One region of the Bacillus sp. JJ1609 genome, then DNA from elsewhere that is predicted to be linked to it. Evidence: predicted binding sites of a transcription regulator. Region 1 holds the regulator's gene; each other region holds the start of a gene.
What was found. The regulator Rex, encoded in region 1, represses fermentation and respiration genes when NADH is low (regulators of the CRP and FNR family bind a similar motif). The targets are predictions, from matches to a motif close to TTGTGAAATATTTCACAA.

Region 1 (6,491 bases):
ACTGCATTGAATGTTCCGCGAAGCTTGTTAACTACTAATGTAGCAAGTGCTTCACCTTCAACATCTTCAGCAATCATCAATAATGGCTTGCCTTGCTGTACAACTTGCTCAAGTACAGGAAGGATTTCCTGGATGCTTGCGATCTTCTTGTCAGTGATCAAGATATATGGATTTTCAAGAACTGCTTCCATTTTGTCAGAATCAGTTACCATGTATGGAGATGCATATCCGCGGTCGAACTGCATACCTTCTACAACGTCTAATTCTGTTGTGAAGCCTTTAGATTCTTCGATTGTAATAACGCCGTCGTTGCCAACGCGCTCCATTGCTTCAGCAATCAATTGACCAACTTCTTCGTCAGCAGCAGAGATTGATGCTACTTGAGCGATTGAAGCTTTGCCTTCGATTGGCTTAGAAATAGTCTTTAATTCTTCCACAGCAGTGATAACAGCCTTTTCCATACCTTTACGGATGCCCATTGGGTTAGCGCCCGCAGTTACGTTCTTAAGACCTTCACGGATCATTGCTTGAGCAAGAACTGTCGCAGTAGTCGTACCGTCACCAGCAACATCATTTGTCTTGCTTGCTACTTCAGCAACAAGCTTAGCACCCATGTTTTCGAAAGCATCTTCAAGTTCGATTTCTTTCGCGATTGTCACACCATCGTTTGTGATTAGTGGTGATCCAAATTTCTTCTCAAGAACCACGTTGCGTCCTTTAGGTCCAAGAGTAACTTTTACCGCATTTGCAAGAGCGTCAACTCCGCGAAGCATCGCACGGCGTGCTTCTTCACTGAACAAAATGTCTTTTGCCATTTTATAAAACCCTCCTCAAATTTGTGTTATATAAAAGATAGACGAAACTTCAACACATATTGTGTCTAGCTCCAGCGCCTAGCCCCTCGAGTCGCTTCGGTCTGCCAATGAAGTCAAAAAGCGACTTCACTGGCCAGCCCTCCAGCGCTTGTCGGGGCTGACCAAGGCGCTTCCGCTTTTCTATTCAACTACAGCAAGAATGTCGTTTTCACGCAAGATCAGGTACTCAGTTCCCTGGTACTTCACTTCTGTACCAGCGTATTTTGAGAAGATAATGCGGTTGCCAACTTCAACTTCAAGTGCCACGCGCTCTCCGTTTTCAAGGACACGTCCAGTGCCAACAGCTACGACTTTACCTTCTTGAGGTTTTTCTTTCGCTGTGTCGGGTAAAACGATACCGCTTGCAGTTTTTTCTTCAGACTCAACAAGCTCAATAATAATGCGATCACCTAATGGCTTAATCAAGTGAATCAACCTCCTCAAATAATATGTAGATTTGTTTTTTATTAGCACTCTCCTCAATCGAGTGCTAACACAATTTATATATTAATGAATCTCCATTTTTTTTGCAAGCATGAAGTCCAATTTTTTTTATAAAATTTATATAAGGTTCCTGGCTAGGAATCCAGTAACAGCAAGGACTATTTTTCGTTCCCTTTCCACAATGTTCGACGGCAAATTTCTCCGAATTTTAATATAAGCTTGTATAAAAAAGGCCACCTTAAAGAGTATGCGGTTTCCCCGAATATTTAACCATTTATTTTAGGCAGCATCCTACGATTTGAACTTTCAAGCTGCTTACTAGTAAAATGGAGAGATAGCATTACGGAACTTTAATCATATTAAAACGTATATAAAGTCATTAAGTTTACGAAAAGGCCTAAAAGGAGTTTTTATATTGAAAAAGGAATACTGGTACATTATCATCGCCTATATTGTCATGCAGCTTTCAAGCCTGGTCGGAATTCCGCTCGTTGCCTTTGTGGGAGCTGGTATGGGTAAGAGTCTTAAGGAAATGGAAACCCTATCGATTCCTTACTGGCTTGTCATCAGCTTTACACTTACACTGATCATCGTGCTGCTGATTTTACGGAAAGAATCAAAGATGCAGGCAGATTTGCGCGGAATGGCATCGCCAGCAAGCTCGGCTGCCTGGGCCGTCGCAGGTGTATTTCTTGCATTGATGGCTCAATCCTTTGCAGCAAGCATTGAAAGGCTGCTCGGAATTGAAATGGGCTCGGAAAATACTCAGGAGATTATCAACCTCATTGAGAACTTTCCGATTGTGATTCTTGTCAGCTCGATCATCGGGCCAATTTTAGAAGAAATCGTCTTCCGAAAAATCATCTTCGGAAGCCTGCATAAGAAAATGAATTTCTTTTTTGCTGCGTTAATCAGTTCAGTGATCTTTGCACTCGCGCATTTCGAGCCGGAGCATGTCATCCTGTATTCGGCCATGGGCTTTACGTTTGCTTTCCTTTATGTAAAAACAAAGCGGATCATCGTTCCGATCATAGCCCATGTCACAATGAATACGTTCGTTGTCCTGCTTCAATCCGTATTCAGGGAAGACATCGAGAGAATGATAAGAGAAGCAGAAAAAATCCAGAGCTTTATTGGGGGACTTTAAGTTATGAAGCAATCGCCTTTATTTTCAGGCATTGTCTACATCTTGCTAGGCAGCTTGTTCACCTACTTCGCCATCCAGAATGTCAATGAAACCGGCTGGGGATTCTTCACTTACCTCCTCGTCATGCTCGCGACCTTCGACTTCGGTTCAGGCATCCGGATGATCCTGTTCCATTTCAAACTCAAGCAAATCCAGAAAAAATAGCCTCTTCATCCCGAAGAGGCTATTTTTCTTATTATTCTTCTGTTTCAGAATTAGTCGGATAATGCTTGAGGAAATAAATCAATGATTGCAGCTCTACAGACAGGTCAATATGGTGAATCCTGATAGAGTTGGGTACATTCAATCGTGCAGGTGTAAAATTTAGAATTCCCTTGATATTCGCCTGGACCAATCGGTCGGTAATAGGCTGTGCTACCGCAGACGGCACGGTAAGGATGGCCACCTGAATACCTTCCTCGACGACTTTTTTGTCCAGCTCATCCATGTGATATACAGACACATCACCCATTATGGTGCCTACTTTGCCCTCATCCACATCAAAGGCAATTTCGATTTTCGTATTATTGTTTTTTGAGAAATTATAATTTAAAAATGCCGTTCCAAGATTCCCGACCCCGATTAGCGCCACTTTGGTCAGCTCGTCCTGATCCAGTGTCTTTCGGAAAAATGTCAGGAGATAATTCACATTGTAGCCGTACCCCTTTTTACCTAAGGCTCCAAAGTAAGAAAAATCCCTTCTGATTGTCGCTGAATCCACTTTTACCGCTTCACTTAACTCCGCAGATGACACTCTTTGTTTACCTGAAGAATGTAAGTTCAATAAGAAGCGATAATACAGCGGCAAGCGTTTTGCGGTTGCCTGCGGAATTTTCATAGGTTCGTTCGTCATTCTCCATCCTCCACCCAATTAAAATTTCTATTTAAGCTTCTCTTCTCTCTTAAAATCGCCGTTTTTCCCACCGGTTTTCTCGACTAAATACGTCTTGCCGATCACCATGCCCTTGTCTACGGCCTTGCACATATCATAAACAGTCAGCGCACATGCTGAAGCTGCTGTTAACGCTTCCATTTCCACACCTGTATTTCCTTTTGTTTTTACAGAGGCGGTGATATTTAAACTATAGTCATTTCCATTTTGCTCCCAATCAAAGCTGAGGTCAATGCCTGTTAATGGAAGTGGATGGCACATTGGGATAATTTCCGACGTCTTCTTGGCCGCCATGATGCCCGCTACCTGTGCAACCGCCAGCACATCCCCTTTTTTCATCTTATTTTCTGTGATTCTTATATATATATCTTCATTCACAATTATGCTTGAATGGGCGATTGCCGTGCGGACCGTCTCAGGTTTATCGCTGACATCCACCATTTTCGCTCTGCCTTCTTCGTTAAAATGAGTAAATTCTGACATATTCAAGCTCCCTTCAACCAAATGATACACTATTTTCACAAAGTTGTGTGTGAACTTTGTTGCTGACTTCACAAATTCCTTGTCATTCCTAGTTTTTGGTGGATCTCATATATTGCCGAGCCTATGTGAATGGGTTACACTATCTCTAAGGCTATAGAGGTGAAAAATAATGATATTATTACAAGTTAATCAGCTGACAAAATATTTCGCTGCTGATCTTATTTTATCGAATATAAAGTTTGAAATACAGACCCATGACCGTGTTGCTTTAGTTGGCCGCAACGGAGCGGGCAAATCGACCCTGCTGAAGATCATCGCCGGGCAGGAGGCGCATGACAGCGGTGAGATCATCCGCCCTAAAGGGACGACGATCGGGTACCTGGCACAGAATACAGGTCTCGAATCCGAAAAAAGCATCTGGGAAGAAATGCTAGGCGTTTTTAACCATCTGCATTCCATGGAAAAAGATCTGCGGCGGCTAGAGGAAAAAATGTCAGATTCTGACATTCTGACAAATCAGACTGAATATGACAGAGTTCTCAAGGAATATGATCTCTTGCAGGTCCAGTTCAAGGAGAAAGGCGGTTATCAATATGAAGCCGACATCCGCTCCGTACTCCATGGCCTGAACTTCCATACATTTGATTATTCCACAAAAATATCCACATTAAGCGGAGGCCAAAAAACAAGGCTTGCTTTAGCTAAACTCCTTTTGACCCGCCCGGATATTTTAATTCTGGACGAACCGACAAACCACCTAGATATCGACACTCTTTCTTGGCTGGAAAAGTACCTTCAGGGCTATGATGGAGCAATCCTGATTGTTTCCCATGACCGTTACTTCCTTGATAAAGTCGTAAATCAGGTATATGAAATTTCTCGCCATCAGCTGGCAAAATTCCCTGGGAACTACACCTCTTACTTGAACCAAAAAGCTGAAAACTACGAACGGGATATGAAGCTTTTTGAAAAGCAGCAGGATGAGATTTCAAAGCTCCAGGATTTCATCCAGAGAAACCTTGCGCGTGCTTCTACTACTAAAAGAGCTCAAAGCCGCAGGAAACAGCTAGAAAAGATTGACCGGATGGACAAGCCACTTGGCGATGAAAAATCCGCTTCATTTAGCTTTCAGATTGAACGCCAGAGCGGAAACGATGTCCTAAAGGCTGATTCACTCGCTGTAGGATATAGCGATGACGCCGTTTCTGAAAATATCTCATTCAATCTATCTCGGGGCGATAGCACTGCCTTAGTTGGACCAAACGGTGTCGGCAAATCAACCTTGCTGAAGACAATCGTTGAAAAGCTTCCTTCGATCGCCGGCAGCATCCACTATGGTTCAAACGTATCGATCGGTTATTATGACCAGGAACAGGCTGAGCTAAGCTCAAATAAAAAGGTACTAAACGAGCTTTGGGACGAATATCCACTTAAGCCGGAAAAAGAAATTCGCACTATTCTGGGCAATTTCCTATTCTCCGGCGACGATGTATTGAAAATTGTCTCCACTTTGAGCGGCGGCGAAAAAGCACGTCTTGCCCTTGCTAAGCTAATGCTGCAAAAATCAAACTTCTTAATTCTGGACGAGCCGACGAACCACTTGGATTTAGACAGCAAAGAAGTGCTTGAAAACGCACTAATCGATTATCCAGGCACAATCCTGTTTGTTTCGCACGACCGTTATTTTATCAACAGGATCGCCACAAAGGTCATTGAACTCGACCGCAATGGTGCAGCCGAATTCCTGGGTGATTATGATTATTACCTTGAGAAAAAGCTCGAACAGCAAGAACTGAAAGCACTCGCCGAACAGTCAGCGAAAGCTTCAAGCAGTTCTGTAGATTCTTCTAAACAAGATAAAAACTCCTATCAGCAGGATAAAGAATCAAAGAAGCTGGAACGCCAGCGCAAACGGCGTATGGAAGAAGTCGAAGCAGCGATCGAGCAGCTTGAATTGGAGGTCGCTGAATACGAAGAACTCTTATGTGATCCGGAAGTCTTCCAGGACCACGAAAAAGCAGCCGATATTAACAGCAAAATCGAAACGGCCAAAGACAAGCTCGATGTATTGATGGAAGAATGGACAGAGTTGGCATAAAAGAATACAGATTGACGGAGATATGTGCCGGGCGGCGAATTGCTGCCCGGCTTTTTATTTTCAGGGCATTCTGAGCTTCTTTGTGGAGTATCAACTGGTAAAACTGTAGTGGCAATCAACTTATTAAAAGCAACATTGTATACGAAAACAGGCATTATAGAAGATGCTTCTTCCAATAAAAAACCCCAACAATCTATTTAAAATCCTTCATAATTTCCACTGTAATCCACAAAAAAGTCCCAGATGGATTCCGGGACTTTTTGTTCACAAAGTTATTCACATAACAAAGACTGATTTATGGCTTATCCAGAGACTTTTCCACATTGTCCACAAAAAAAGTCGTTTTTATCCACATTATACACAGAAACACACAATATCCACCAAGATATCCACAAGAAATTCAGAATATTTATTTTTCACTTCCGACTATCGTTGTGGATAGTTATCTCTAAACCAGGATTTCCGTTCAGTGTTAAATCGGCACGTTCGCCTTTTTCGAATAATACACTTCCAGCAGCAGCAATCATCGCAGCA
Region 2 (6,491 bases), on a different contig from region 1:
AAGGTTAAGAACAATGAACATAGTAAAGCATGCTGATATCCGAAAGCATAAGCTGTGTACATGTACACGGCTTTTTTTTATCGGAAAAAGTGCCGGCGGAAGGACCGCCAGGCATTCTTCAAGCCGCTTTGGACATTGTTCCATGGCGGTTTTTTGTGTTCCATTTATTCATTCTTCTGCAAATCATCAATCTTTTCAAAACACTTTTTTAAAATCTTGGCTGTTTTAAAGGTATTAGCACATGTTGATCGGAGCTTAGGGTGCTCGACTTATGCGGGATCACTGGACTCCCCGCTAAAAGTAAGTGACTGGAGCGGAGATCAACAGTCTAATTTAATAGAGCCTATAATTTAAGGAGGAAAATAAAATTGAACGAACAAACATTTAACGTACTAGGATTTAATAAGGTCAAAGAATTGATCGCAAGCTTCGCTATGACAGAGATTGGGCGCAAAAAAGTGAACGATATGCTTCCGTCCGTGAATGCCAAGCAAATTACATCTCGGCAGGAGGAGCTGGCAGAGGCAATCGAGATCCTAAAAATCAGTTCAAGTGTGCCAATCCATGGTCTCGAGGGAATGGAACTAGTCTTGAAGGGCTTTCATAAAGGAGTGCCTCTCAGGCCAGACCAGTTGGTCATGCTGTTGAACTTTCTTGAAACATGCAATAAAATACGCAGGTTTATGAAGGAAAAGGAATATTGCGCTCCCAGAGTTTCAGCATATGTATATGGAATTGAAGAACTGCCGGAATTGGCAGCGGAAATACAAAGGTGTATTCGAAACGGACAAATCGATGATTATGCGACCAAAGAGCTTTTAAAAATCCGCAAGCAAATAGCAATCCAGGAGGAGCGGTTAAAGGAAAGACTTAATCAGGTTCTTAAATCGGCGAAAATGAAACCTTTTTTACAGGAATCGGTCATTAGCCAGAGAAATGGACGGTATGTAATACCAGTTAAGAAGGAATACCGAGCAAAAGTGAAGGGAGCTGTACTCGATACATCTGCTTCTGGATCGACACTATTCGTTGAACCAGAAGAAATCGGTGCTTTCCAGGAGCAAATGGAATGGCTTTACGCTGACGAGCAGGCTGAGGTAGAAAAAGTTTTACTATCTTTGACTGGTATGGCGGAAGGAAGAGAGAAAGAAATTCGCCTTGCTATCGAAACGATGGTCCATTATGATGTGTTATTTTCAAAAGCAAAGTATTGCAGAGCCATTGATGCGAAAAGAGTCAATATATATGACGGGTCCCTGATCAGCTTCAAGGATGCCAGACATCCACTGCTTGGTGATAAAGCAGTCCCGTTAACGATGGAAATTGGTTCAGATTATCAAGCTTTGATCATAACCGGGCCGAATACTGGTGGTAAGACGGTTTCTATTAAAACAGCTGGATTGCTTGTCTTAATGGCCCAGTGCGGGCTGCATTTGCCTGTGGAAGATGAAAGTACATCAGGAATTTTTCATAAAGTGCTTGTCGATATAGGGGATGGACAGAGCATTGAACAGAATCTTAGCACATTCAGTTCAAGAATCGTCAATATCATTGAGATTTTAAAAGAATCAAATGATAAAACGCTTGTCCTTCTTGATGAACTAGGTTCCGGCACCGATCCTGGCGAAGGTATGGGGCTGGCGACGGCCATTTTGGAAAATCTTAATAACAAAGGTGCTACCTTGTTTGCAACGACTCATTATAGTGAAATAAAAGACTTTGCTGATCAGCATCCAGATTTCATGAATGGTTCAATGGAATTTGCCCTCGAGACCCTTAAGCCAACTTATCGCTTACGGATTGGGCAAGGCGGGGACAGTCAGGCCTTTGCTATTGCCCTTAAGCTTGGCATACATCCAAAATTAATTGAAAGAGCACATGAAATAACTTATAAGGCAGAAAAAAACTATACTGTTTTATTTGAAGATGACCCTTCTGCCTTAAAAGGGAGGGAACAGCAAATTAAAGTGAATAAGCATAAAAAGAGGGGACCTGCAGCAGAGAAAAAGACTGTAACGCAATATGATATGGGAGATAGCGTACACGTATCCACACTGGGTGAACTTGGAATCATTTATAAAGGACCAGATGAAAATGGGAATTATATTGTCCAGATCAAGGGTGAAAAGATCCAGGTGAATTATAAGCGTCTCAAGCTTAATATTCCTGCTGCAGAACTATATCCGCCCGATTATGATTTCAATATTATCTTTGAATCAAAACATAACCGTAAACTTCTGAACCAGATGGATAAAAAACATTTAGATGGCACAGTTATAAATTATGATGCCTGAGTGGAGAAGCCCTTTTCTTAGAGGGCTTTTTTACATACTCTATGATACATTTCATTATTGATTTGGTACTATGTTAGCTGGAGCGGAAAGCGAGTGACTCATTGAAAAACATTTGTATTTTGTACATGTGGTGTTGATTCATAGAAGTTTATTCAATGTATTGTGGCAAAAGTGAGACATGGAAGCCTTCGGAATGTGTGCGCCAGCAGATGAAACATCTTACTAAAAAGAAAAGCCACAAATTATACAAATTAGGCGTAAATAACGAGGGGAATCCCCTACCTCATGTAGAACGAAAGTCAGTAAATCACTGGAAACAGCATACAGAGACCATTGGAATTCTAAGAGACCGGGGTTGCAACCTTATGAAAACGCTTCAATAACTGTCAAAATTAGTTCATGGCAAAATCTATTAACAAAAGGAGGCTACAGGTATAAGATTAAGACATAATATGATTGTGATATAATTCACAAATGGAGGTCTTTTATGGATGTACAGCCTATCGACCAGGCAGTGAACACAGCGCTTAAAAAGAGGGGCTATTTGAATGAATCAAAAACGAAGTATCTGTTGCGATCAGCTCTAGCTGCTGTGTATATTGGTTTTGGAATTATGGTTTCATATCGGCTGGGTGAATACTTCTATGATTTGCATTCTCCTGGAACTCCAATTGTAAGCTCGATTTTCTTTGGACTGGCACTTGTACTGATTTTATACGGAGGAGCAGAATTATTCACTAGCAATACGATGATGCTGACGATCAGTTCATTAAAAAAAGCAACTTCATGGATGGATACGGTGAAAAACTGGATAGCTTGTTATGCTGGGAATTTTTTAGGAGCTGTTTTTTTTGCTGTAATCATAATGCTTTCAGGTCTATTTTCCTCGCCGGAAAAATCCCAGTATATGATGGAAACGGTAAATATGAAAATGAACACTCCGGTTTATCAGTTATTTTTCCGAGCAATCCTTTGCAACTGGCTTGTATGCCTGGCTGTATGGATTCCTTTACAAATAAAAGGAGATGGAGCTAAAATCGGGGTTACGCTGCTGCTTGTCTTTGCCTTTGTAGTATCAGGATTTGAACATAGCATCGCAAATATGGTTTTATTTTCGATTGCACTTCTTATTCCGCATCCAGAAACAATCAGTCTGGCTTTAGGCTTATTTAATCTAGTGCCTGTTACGATTGGTAATATTATCGGTGGAGCATTTTTTGTAGGCTCCATATATATTTACCTTAACGCGAAACCTGCAGAAGCTATGAGCAGCAAAAGCCTTCCGTCTGCAAAACCTGTTTACAGGCAAAAAGTTCTATAAAAATAAACAAAAAATCCGCGGATTTCCGTGGATTTTTTTTGGCTGTTAAAGCCTTAATTAAATCATTTGAAATAATTTAAAATCCATTCCCCGGCCAATCCACCTAAATACACCCCGACAATACCAAGAACTCCGGCAAGAACAGGTGGCGCTGGCAGCGGCAGTTTTAAAAATTTGAAAACAACCCCTACTAATAATCCTGCAAGTAAGCTTAACACAACTTCTTTCATAAAATCACCGCCTCATGTGGTTCAAATTGATGATGAACAATAAAATAGTGAGCAGACGTCTGATCACTTCAAAGCAACATTATTTTAACATGATAAATAGCAAATGGAAACGCTTTATATTTTCTTTTATTATCCTCTCATTTAAATAAACTATTCTTATATTTAAATAGTGGTAAAATATAACTCTACAACTTGTAAAGTACGGAGGGCATTTATGGAGACGCGAGTTAAGCGAGATATTTATTCGATGCAAGGCTTCTACCTTTTTGTGTTTTTTGGATTCGGAAGTTTGTTTCCTTTATTGAGCGTGTATCTAAGTGAAGTTGAAAAATTAAATGGATATCAAATAGGAATCATTCTGTCCATCGGCCCTGTCATCATGATTTTCTTTCAGCCCTTTTGGGGCATGATTTCGGATATGAAAAATCTTCATAATCGGCTGTTGACTTTAACAACCCTGATAACTGGAATTGCTGCACTCGGTTATCTGTTTTTTGAAAGTTTCTTCTCATTCATTCTCGCTGCAACCATCCTTGCAATATTTCAAAGTGCCATTATCCCTTTGTCGGATAGCATTTCGTTAAAATATACTAGCAATGCTGGCGTGAATTATGGAAATATCCGCTTGTTTGGCTCACTTGGCTTCGGAATTGCTGTTTTTATAATGGGGAAATTATCTGAATGGAATCCTCAGGTGATTTTTTATAGTTTTTTTATAACCTTGCTGATCGCTGCAGTTCTTTCTGTTAAAATGCCGAAAGAAGCTGCTGATACACCTAGTAGAATGATGTCTGGTATGAAGGAGTTAATGGGAATGAAACGATTCCTTGTATTCCTGGCTGTGACATTCTTAATTTTCGGTCCAAACCTTGCCAATAACTTTTATTTTAGCTTATTTGTAGAGGATAGAGGAGGAACATACACAGGAATTGGAATTGCATTTCTGATCGCTGTGTTATCCGAAATTCCGTTTATGAGGGTGGCAGGCGGTTGGATCAGCAAGCTTGGATTGATTCAGGTAGCTTTAATTGCTTCATTAGTATCATTAATAAGATGGATATTTTATTTTACTGAACCAAGTTTGTCTCTTATTTATTTCTCGGCTGTCATTCAAGGATTTTCACTTGGATTATTTATTCCGGCAGGGCTGCAATATATTAGGGAAATTACACCTTCTCAAATGACCGCAACGGCTGTTACATTTTACTCTGCGGTAGGCAATGGACTTGGAAATTGGTTTTTTACATTTATCGGGGGCATTATATTTGAGGAATTCACCATATATGTAGTTTATTTGTTTTTCGCTTTCCTCACGTTCATAGGTGTTCTTTTGACAGTCTGGCTTCTACAGGATCATAAAAAAATGCAAGTACAAACCTATAGTTAAAAATAAAACCCCTTCATTTAAGAAGGGGTTTTAAGTATGATTTTGCATAAAACAGCAACAGATTATTTTTGTGCCTTTATTCTAAGGGAAAGGAAATCCCAAAGGTTAAGCTATTTTATTATAAGCATGAAAGGAATAAAGGTGATGGTTGACCAGGAGTTTTGTGATTCTTAAAGTATGGTTTTGACTTTAATATCAAAAAATAAACATAGTTACGGAAAGGAGGGAATTTGATGGAAATGGGAGAAAGCAAGAATACTGACCTTGCAGGCCGTATGTTTGATACTTCTGACTACAAACGAAATGATGAGCTTTCGAATGGGCTTGCAGTTACACATGAACAGGCAAGTGATAGTTACACTGAGGGTGAAATCGGCGGTAAGATTGAACGGAAATCTGGAACCCAAAATGCTGTATCGAGAAGAGGATATCAATAAGTAACAAATGCCAAACTTGAAGTGAGGGAAGTATATTGTCACATAAAGGCGAATTCCAATCAAATGGAGATCAATATAAAATGCCAGATGCACTAAAACAAAAAAAAGACTTTGTCTATCGTGTTGGGTATACTGCCAGCACTGGTAATCAAACAAACAATCAGCATGAACCTGGGAAAAGATCCGATTTATAATAAAAGGACAGGCTCTGGAAAAATGATGCATTAGTACCTGTTTGGTACTAACATAATTAAAAAATATCTTTATACAAAAGAAAAGCACACCTCAAACTGGTGTGCTTTTCGCTCCATCAGGAGAGAAAGAGAATTTGCCGATTTAAAGCTTTCCGCGCCTAATTACTTTGTTGGGGGTAAGGATGCCTTTCTTTAGATAGACAAATCCTCCTTCGAATGCAGAGCCAAAAATGAGTTTAGATGATGCAGATAAAATCTTCATCAGCAATTCCTCCTCTTTAAGATGGCTTGCAGTATTCATATACCCTCATTTTATAAATAAAAACATGGAATTCTACCTGATGAAACCTTCTTAATATAAGACTCTTTTCATAAACTTTGTTGCTTTCACACTAGATTGTTTAATTCTGTAGATTGGATCGCCTGGAGCGGAAATCAACAACTGTTTGAAAAAACGACAATCAAAGCGAAAACAGCCTAATAAAAAAATCTCCAGCACAGAGCTGAAGAGAGAGGATTGAGTTTGCTTTATTGATAAAAGGGATCCATTGCGTCGAGATAAGCTTTTTCTGCCGCTGCGTGTGATGTGAAAAGGGCGTCATCATCTTCTATGACATGAAAGGTTTCG
Region 3 (6,491 bases), on a different contig from region 1:
TGACCACCACCACCATACTCTCCTGCAACAGCTGAAACATCTACATTGTCATGTATGGTCCTGAAACTGATTTTTTTGCCTCCCAAATTGATAATGGCTATATAATCCAGATGAAGGAATTCTTTCCCTAGTTCATTACCCAATTCAGAATGGTAGGATTCAGCGTGGACAATCCCCCCATATAGTCCATTTGAGTTTATCTGTACAATTTCACGCTTCTTCCTTCTAATATATCGATCAATTTTATCTTCTTCCATTTCCAGCAGTTTTTGCTCAAATTCATCAAATTCAAAATGCTCTCCTGTCTGGAGACGAGGAACAATCCGTTCTTCAAAATCTTCTATCGATATCATAAAAAATAAATCATTTAAGTTTTTCGCCTTGTAATTTTTGAGAATATCCCAGTCCCATGTATCATACTGCCTGACGAGTTCTACAAATTCATCTATTGACTCATTTTTTTGCAAATGCTTCTCATTAACTAGATATTCATATACCAGCGAAGCAGCACTTGTTAGCGTCCCGTTTTGGTCTTCTACTTTAACATCGCCCCAAGTGTAATCATTGAAATGCAAAGCTGTTTTATGGTGGTCAATCAGCTTTGCTTTTCCTCCAGCTAAAACAAATTCATTTATTTTTTCAGCCATCTCACTATTGACTGACAGATCAGTAATAAACAATAAATCCTCTTTCTTCATTCTGTCATTCATTCTTTCAAAATATCGCTCCACCTGAAAGTTTAGACCAGAAACCGAATTATATCGAACCTCCACTCTTTCTCCAAAGGCAAGCCTAAATAGAATCCCGCAGGCAACTCCATCCAGATCGTTATGTGTGAATAAACGGTACATAGCTTCCTCCTTACATTTTCTCTAATTTATGGTTTGTTTACTGGTTTCAAACTATTCCTCTAAAAAAACACATAGAAACCTGAAAAATTTAGACAAGTTCTTTATATGGACGAGCATAAATATTTAAAAAGGAGGTGAAAATATGCATTTCATCGTTGTGAAAAAAAGAGCATTATACTTAGTGGGCGTACTTGCTCTTCTTGCTATAATTGGATCATTTTGGATGAACTTCAAGTCGGATGCCACTCCAGCTATTAGCCAGCAAAAAGAGACAATCCGTGAGATTCACCTGGTAACCGGTGAATTTAAATCATCAACAGAAGATGGAAAAGAAATTGAGGCCTATCGTTGGGACCCAGGAACCATCTTTGTTGAAAAAGGAGAAAAAGTCCGATTAAAAATTTTAGGGGTTAATGGAAAAGAACACCCATTCATTATTGAAGGTACAGATATTAAAGGTATTGTTAAAAAGGGGGAAGAAACAGTCGTTCCTCTGCAATTTGACAAAGAAGGAACCTATAGACTTATTTGCATGATACACACTAAAGCAGAAAACAGCGGTCCGATGATCGCTTACATTGTGGTTGATTAATATATTCCTTTCTAAGAACAGGATTCCATATCCTGTTTTTTCTTTTTCTTTATCTCCCCTTCTCCTCTATTTGACACAAAACATACAAAACAATACATCCATAGTGGCAACGTTTCCTGATAGTATTATTTATCATACATATTCTTATATAACAGAACCCATAAAGTCATAGATAATTATAATACAGTTTACTTGGACAATATTCAAAAAACACATTTTCAATTGATATTCACACATTGTTCATCATTTCACAATATTGTCACACCCAAACTGTTATAGTCATAGTATGATGAAAGTGTGATAACTGTTATATAAATAATTACTTCTGAGGTGACTTAAAATGGAACAGTGGAAAGGTTTTAAAAACGGTACTTGGCTGGAAGAAATCAATGTTCGAGATTTTATCTTAAATAACTACACTGAATATACAGGTAATTCAAGCTTCCTGGTAGGAGCCACTGAGGAAACAAACCTTCTGTGGCAGCAGGTCCTGGAATTAACAAAACAGGAGCGCGAGAATGGCGGAGTTTTGGATATGGACACAGAAGTCGTGTCAACCATCACATCTCATGGCCCAGGATATCTGGACAAAGCAAAAGAAAAGGTTGTTGGCTTCCAGACCGATCAGCCATTTAAACGCTCAATGCAGCCATTCGGAGGCATTCGCATGGCTAAGGCTGCATGTGAAGCATTTGGTTATGAACTGAATAAGGAAGTTGAAAAAATCTTCACAGATTTCCGCAAGACACATAACCAGGGTGTGTTCGATGTTTATACAAAGGAAATGCTCCAGGCACGTAAAGCTGGTATCATCACTGGGCTTCCTGATGCTTATGGACGCGGACGCATCATTGGGGACTACCGCCGTGTTGCGCTGTATGGTGTTGACTTCCTTATGGAGCAAAAGAAGAAAGACCACGGTTTGACAAGCAGCGTCATGACAGAAGACACTATGCGCCTTAGAGAGGAAATTTCAGAACAATACCGTGCATTAAATGAATTGAAAAAGCTTGCTGAAAGCTATGGCTATGATATTTCTAAGCCGGCTTCTAACGCAACAGAAGCTTTCCAATGGGTTTACTTTGCTTATCTAGCTGCAATAAAAGAGCAAAACGGTGCGGCAATGAGCCTAGGACGTGTGGCTACCTTCCTGGATATATTCATCGAGCGCGACCTGCAAAACGGCACATTGACTGAACAAGAAGCACAGGAACTGGTCGACCACTTCGTCATGAAGCTCCGACTTGTAAAATTCGCAAGAACACCTGATTATAATGAATTGTTCAGCGGTGACCCAACCTGGGTAACGGAATCAATCGGCGGCATGGCGCATTGCGGCAAGTCACTTGTTACGAAAAACTCTTTCAGATTCCTTCATACACTAGATAATCTGGGACCTGCTCCTGAACCTAACCTGACTGTTTTATGGTCTCCTGGCCTTCCAGAGAACTTTAAGAAGTATTGTGCGGAAATGTCGATTAAAACCAGCTCAATACAATATGAAAACGATGACCTGATGCGCCCTGAATATGGCGATGACTATGGAATTGCCTGCTGTGTATCAGCAATGGAAATCGGAAAACAGATGCAGTTCTTCGGTGCACGTGCAAACCTAGCAAAAGCACTGCTTTATGCCATCAATGGCGGTGTTGATGAGAAGCTTAAAATCCAAGTGGCACCAGGTTTCAGCCCGATCACAAGCGAAGTTCTCGACTATAATGAAGTCATGTCAAAATTCGATAACGTCATGGAATGGCTCGCAGGCCTCTATATCAACACTTTGAACATCATTCATTACATGCATGACAAATACAGCTATGAAAGAATCGAAATGGCGCTTCATGATACTGAAGTCCTTCGCACAATGGCAACAGGAATTGCCGGTTTAAGCGTCGTAGCCGATTCCTTAAGCGCGATAAAATACGGGAAGGTTAAAGTAATCCGCGATGAAAATGGCATTGCAGTTGACTTCGAAACTGAAGGTGATTTCCCTAAATACGGAAATAATGATGACCGCGTTGACAGTATCGCAGTTGAAATCGTAAAAACCTTTATGAAAAAGCTGCGTAAGCACCCAACTTACCGCAATTCATTGCATACAATGTCAATCCTTACCATTACTTCAAACGTTGTATATGGTAAGAAAACCGGAAATACACCAGACGGAAGACGAGCTGGCGAGCCATTCGCTCCTGGAGCAAATCCAATGCATGGCCGGGATACAAAAGGAACTCTTGCTTCCCTGTCTTCTGTCGCAAAACTACCATACAGCTATGCTATGGATGGAATCTCAAACACCTTCTCCATCGTTCCAAAAGCGCTTGGAAAAGAGGAAGAAAGCCGCACAAGCAATCTCGTATCCATCCTCGATGGCTACGCAATGAAAGATGGCCATCATTTAAATGTTAACGTGTTTAATAGAGAAACTCTAATGAATGCCATGGCACACCCAGAAGAATATCCACAGCTGACCATCCGTGTATCTGGCTATGCAGTAAACTTCATCAAGCTGACACGCGAGCAGCAAATGGATGTAATCAACCGTACTTTCCATGAATCTATGTAATGAATAGCCGTATGAAAGCGGCGGAGAACAAGGAGTTCCCTCCTACTCTGAGGAACTCCTGTTTTACCAGAAAGGAGCAATCATCATGAACGGAAACATTCATTCTATCGAAACATTTGGCACTGTCGACGGACCAGGAATCCGCTACGTTATCTTTACACAGGGGTGCCTGCTGCGCTGCCAATTTTGCCATAACGCAGACACCTGGGAGATCGGCACTGGCAAACAGGTGGCTGTTTCCGAAATCATCGATGATTTAACTACCTATTTACCATTCATTCAATCATCAGGCGGGGGCATAACTGTCAGTGGTGGTGAGCCATTGCTGCAGATTCCGTTTATTACAGAGCTTTTCAAGGAGTGTAAAAAGCTAGGCATCCATACTGCTATTGATTCATCAGGTGGCTGCTTTTCAAGTGCGCCCCTCTTTCAGGAGCAACTGGAGGAGTTAATGAAATATACTGACCTAGTCTTATTGGATTTGAAGCAAATCAACAGGAAAAAGCACATTAAACTTACAGGCATGGCTAATGACCATATTCTTGAATTTGCCCGCTACCTATCAGACCATCATATTCCCATTTGGGTACGGCATGTCCTTGTACCAGGAGTGACAAACGATATCGAAGACCTCACTCAATTGGGAGAGTTTATTGGAACCCTTGAAAATGTTAAAAAGGTAGAAGTTTTGCCGTACCACAAGCTTGGTGTTTACAAGTGGGAGGCTCTAGGGCTGGAATATCCTTTAAAGGACGTTGAACCTCCTGCCGATGCTGAAGTTGAAAATGCATATGAATTATTGACAGCCAAGGTTCGAATAGTTTAATAGGTTATGAAAAACAGCAGACAAAGTTGTCTTGCTGTTTTTTTCTGCACACCTTTTTGATATTTATCAAGTATGATTAAGATATCAGCTGCAGGTGGAGGAGTTTCTCTATGTATCAGTTTTTCAATGATATCAGCCGGTTCTTAAGCCGTCCATTTTTTACACTGGTTAACCAAACAGAACAAATTCCTATTTTGGCGAGTTTCTTGCTGGGACTGGTCGGTGCCCTAGCACCCTGCCAGCTGACAGGAAACCTTGGAGCCATCACATATTATGGGAATCGCAGCCTGCAAACAAGAAGTCAATGGGTTGATATAGGCTACTTCATCCTAGGAAAAATCACCGTTTTCTCTTTGCTTGGAATGGCTTTTTGGTTAATCGGCCAAAGCTTCCAGGAGATTTTGCCTGGTTTTTTTTCATTGTTCAGGAAGCTTATGGGGCCATTATTCGTTCTGATTGGATTTACTCTTATCGGCGTATTGACACTTAATTGGCTAACTAGGTTAACAACGCTCTTGCCAAAATGGAAAGGAAATGGACGAACTGGTTCTTACTTAATGGGAGCAAGCTTCTCAATTGCGTTTTGTCCCACCATGTTTTCGTTATTCTATTTCACCCTTATGCCCATTGTACTTAGCTCGTCATACGGGGCTGCTTTGCCGTCAATTTTTGCGATTGGCACCTCAATTCCTGTCATCATTTTTGCAGGGATCATTTCATTTATAGGTCTTGATGGCTCCTTAATGAAGAAAAGCCGCAAATTTGGCATCCTTATCCAGAAGATTGCAGGGTATTTTTTAATCATTCTCGGAATTTTAGATACTATTACCTATTGGGCATAGCAGAAAAAGGCTGACACCGTGTGTCAGTCTTTTAGTTTATGGGTTAATTTTACTAAAGCCTCAGTGATTTCCTTCCGTTCAGAATCTGCAATTACGGATGAAATTATCTCTTCTTTAGAAAGTTTGTCAATTGCTTCGTGTTCAGCATAATAGGCAAATTTCATTAAGATTTCCATTTGCTTTTCTTTTAATTTAGGGTTTATTTTGAACAGTTCTTCAAGTTCTCCAATCGCTATTTCCATCTTCAATTGGTAATTAGCCAAGAATTCATCTGTCATTGTTTTTGTTAAATAATATTTACCCTTAGCTTTTTTTATCTCATCAATAGCTTTTTCATACCTGTACAGCTTTGTAAGGATTTTTTCATACTCTGAATGATTCTCGTCTTTCATATTGACTCCCAAATATGAAATAAGCGGCTTTATGGAAAGTCCCTGCACGAGAAGGGAAAAAAGGACAACGCTGAAAGCAAGGATTAACAAATTCTCTCTTCCTTGAAAATCTCTAGGAAGACTTAATACTAGTGCTATGGACAATGAACCTTTAAGGCCTCCCCAATTTAGGATGTGTTTCCAATTGGTGCTGAAGCTTTTTACAGAAATCATACTTAGATATACCGCTGCACTTCTGGATATCAGGACGATAATAATTGCTCCTATAATCATTCCCCATTTATCATTTATATCAATCCTTGTAATTTCCAGTCCAATCATTAAAAAGACAATAGAATTGGCTAAAAGTGCTGTAACTTCCCAAAAATTATTAATATTAAGTTTCGTAGTTGGACTCATCCCTATCCTTGCTCCGAAATTGC

Region 2: a site for Rex is predicted at 2,751-2,768, ahead of V7654_RS10905 (formate/nitrite transporter family protein). Genes of this name have one in related genera too.
Region 3: a site for Rex is predicted at 1,680-1,697, ahead of pflB (formate C-acetyltransferase). Genes of this name have one in related genera too.

Annotation. Positions count from the first base shown of each region.
Region 1 is NZ_JBALSS010000039.1:17,518-24,008, forward strand. Features, by position in the region: gene groL (chaperonin GroEL) at 1-815, opposite strand, end outside; gene groES (co-chaperone GroES) at 996-1,280, opposite strand; gene V7654_RS22165 (CPBP family intramembrane glutamic endopeptidase) at 1,714-2,445, shown strand; gene V7654_RS22170 (YdiK family protein) at 2,449-2,649, shown strand; gene V7654_RS22175 (redox-sensing transcriptional repressor Rex) at 2,681-3,337, opposite strand; gene moaC (cyclic pyranopterin monophosphate synthase MoaC) at 3,365-3,859, opposite strand; gene V7654_RS22185 (ABC-F family ATP-binding cassette domain-containing protein) at 4,029-5,957, shown strand; gene tsaD (tRNA (adenosine(37)-N6)-threonylcarbamoyltransferase complex transferase subunit TsaD) at 6,374-6,491, opposite strand, start outside.
Region 2 is NZ_JBALSS010000012.1:3,162-9,652, reverse strand. Features, by position in the region: gene V7654_RS10910 (endonuclease MutS2) at 369-2,294, shown strand; gene V7654_RS10905 (formate/nitrite transporter family protein) at 2,782-3,615, shown strand; gene V7654_RS10900 (XapX domain-containing protein) at 3,678-3,845, opposite strand; gene V7654_RS10895 (MFS transporter) at 4,060-5,232, shown strand; gene V7654_RS10890 (YozQ family protein) at 5,466-5,669, shown strand; gene V7654_RS10885 (hypothetical protein) at 5,705-5,863, shown strand; gene V7654_RS10880 (transcriptional regulator SplA domain-containing protein) at 6,392-6,491, opposite strand, start outside.
Region 3 is NZ_JBALSS010000012.1:20,699-27,189, forward strand. Features, by position in the region: gene V7654_RS10970 (DHH family phosphoesterase) at 1-851, opposite strand, end outside; gene V7654_RS10975 (cupredoxin domain-containing protein) at 994-1,443, shown strand; gene pflB (formate C-acetyltransferase) at 1,784-4,009, shown strand; gene pflA (pyruvate formate-lyase-activating protein) at 4,092-4,835, shown strand; gene V7654_RS10990 (urease accessory protein UreH domain-containing protein) at 4,946-5,677, shown strand; gene V7654_RS10995 (cation:proton antiporter) at 5,701-6,491, opposite strand, start outside.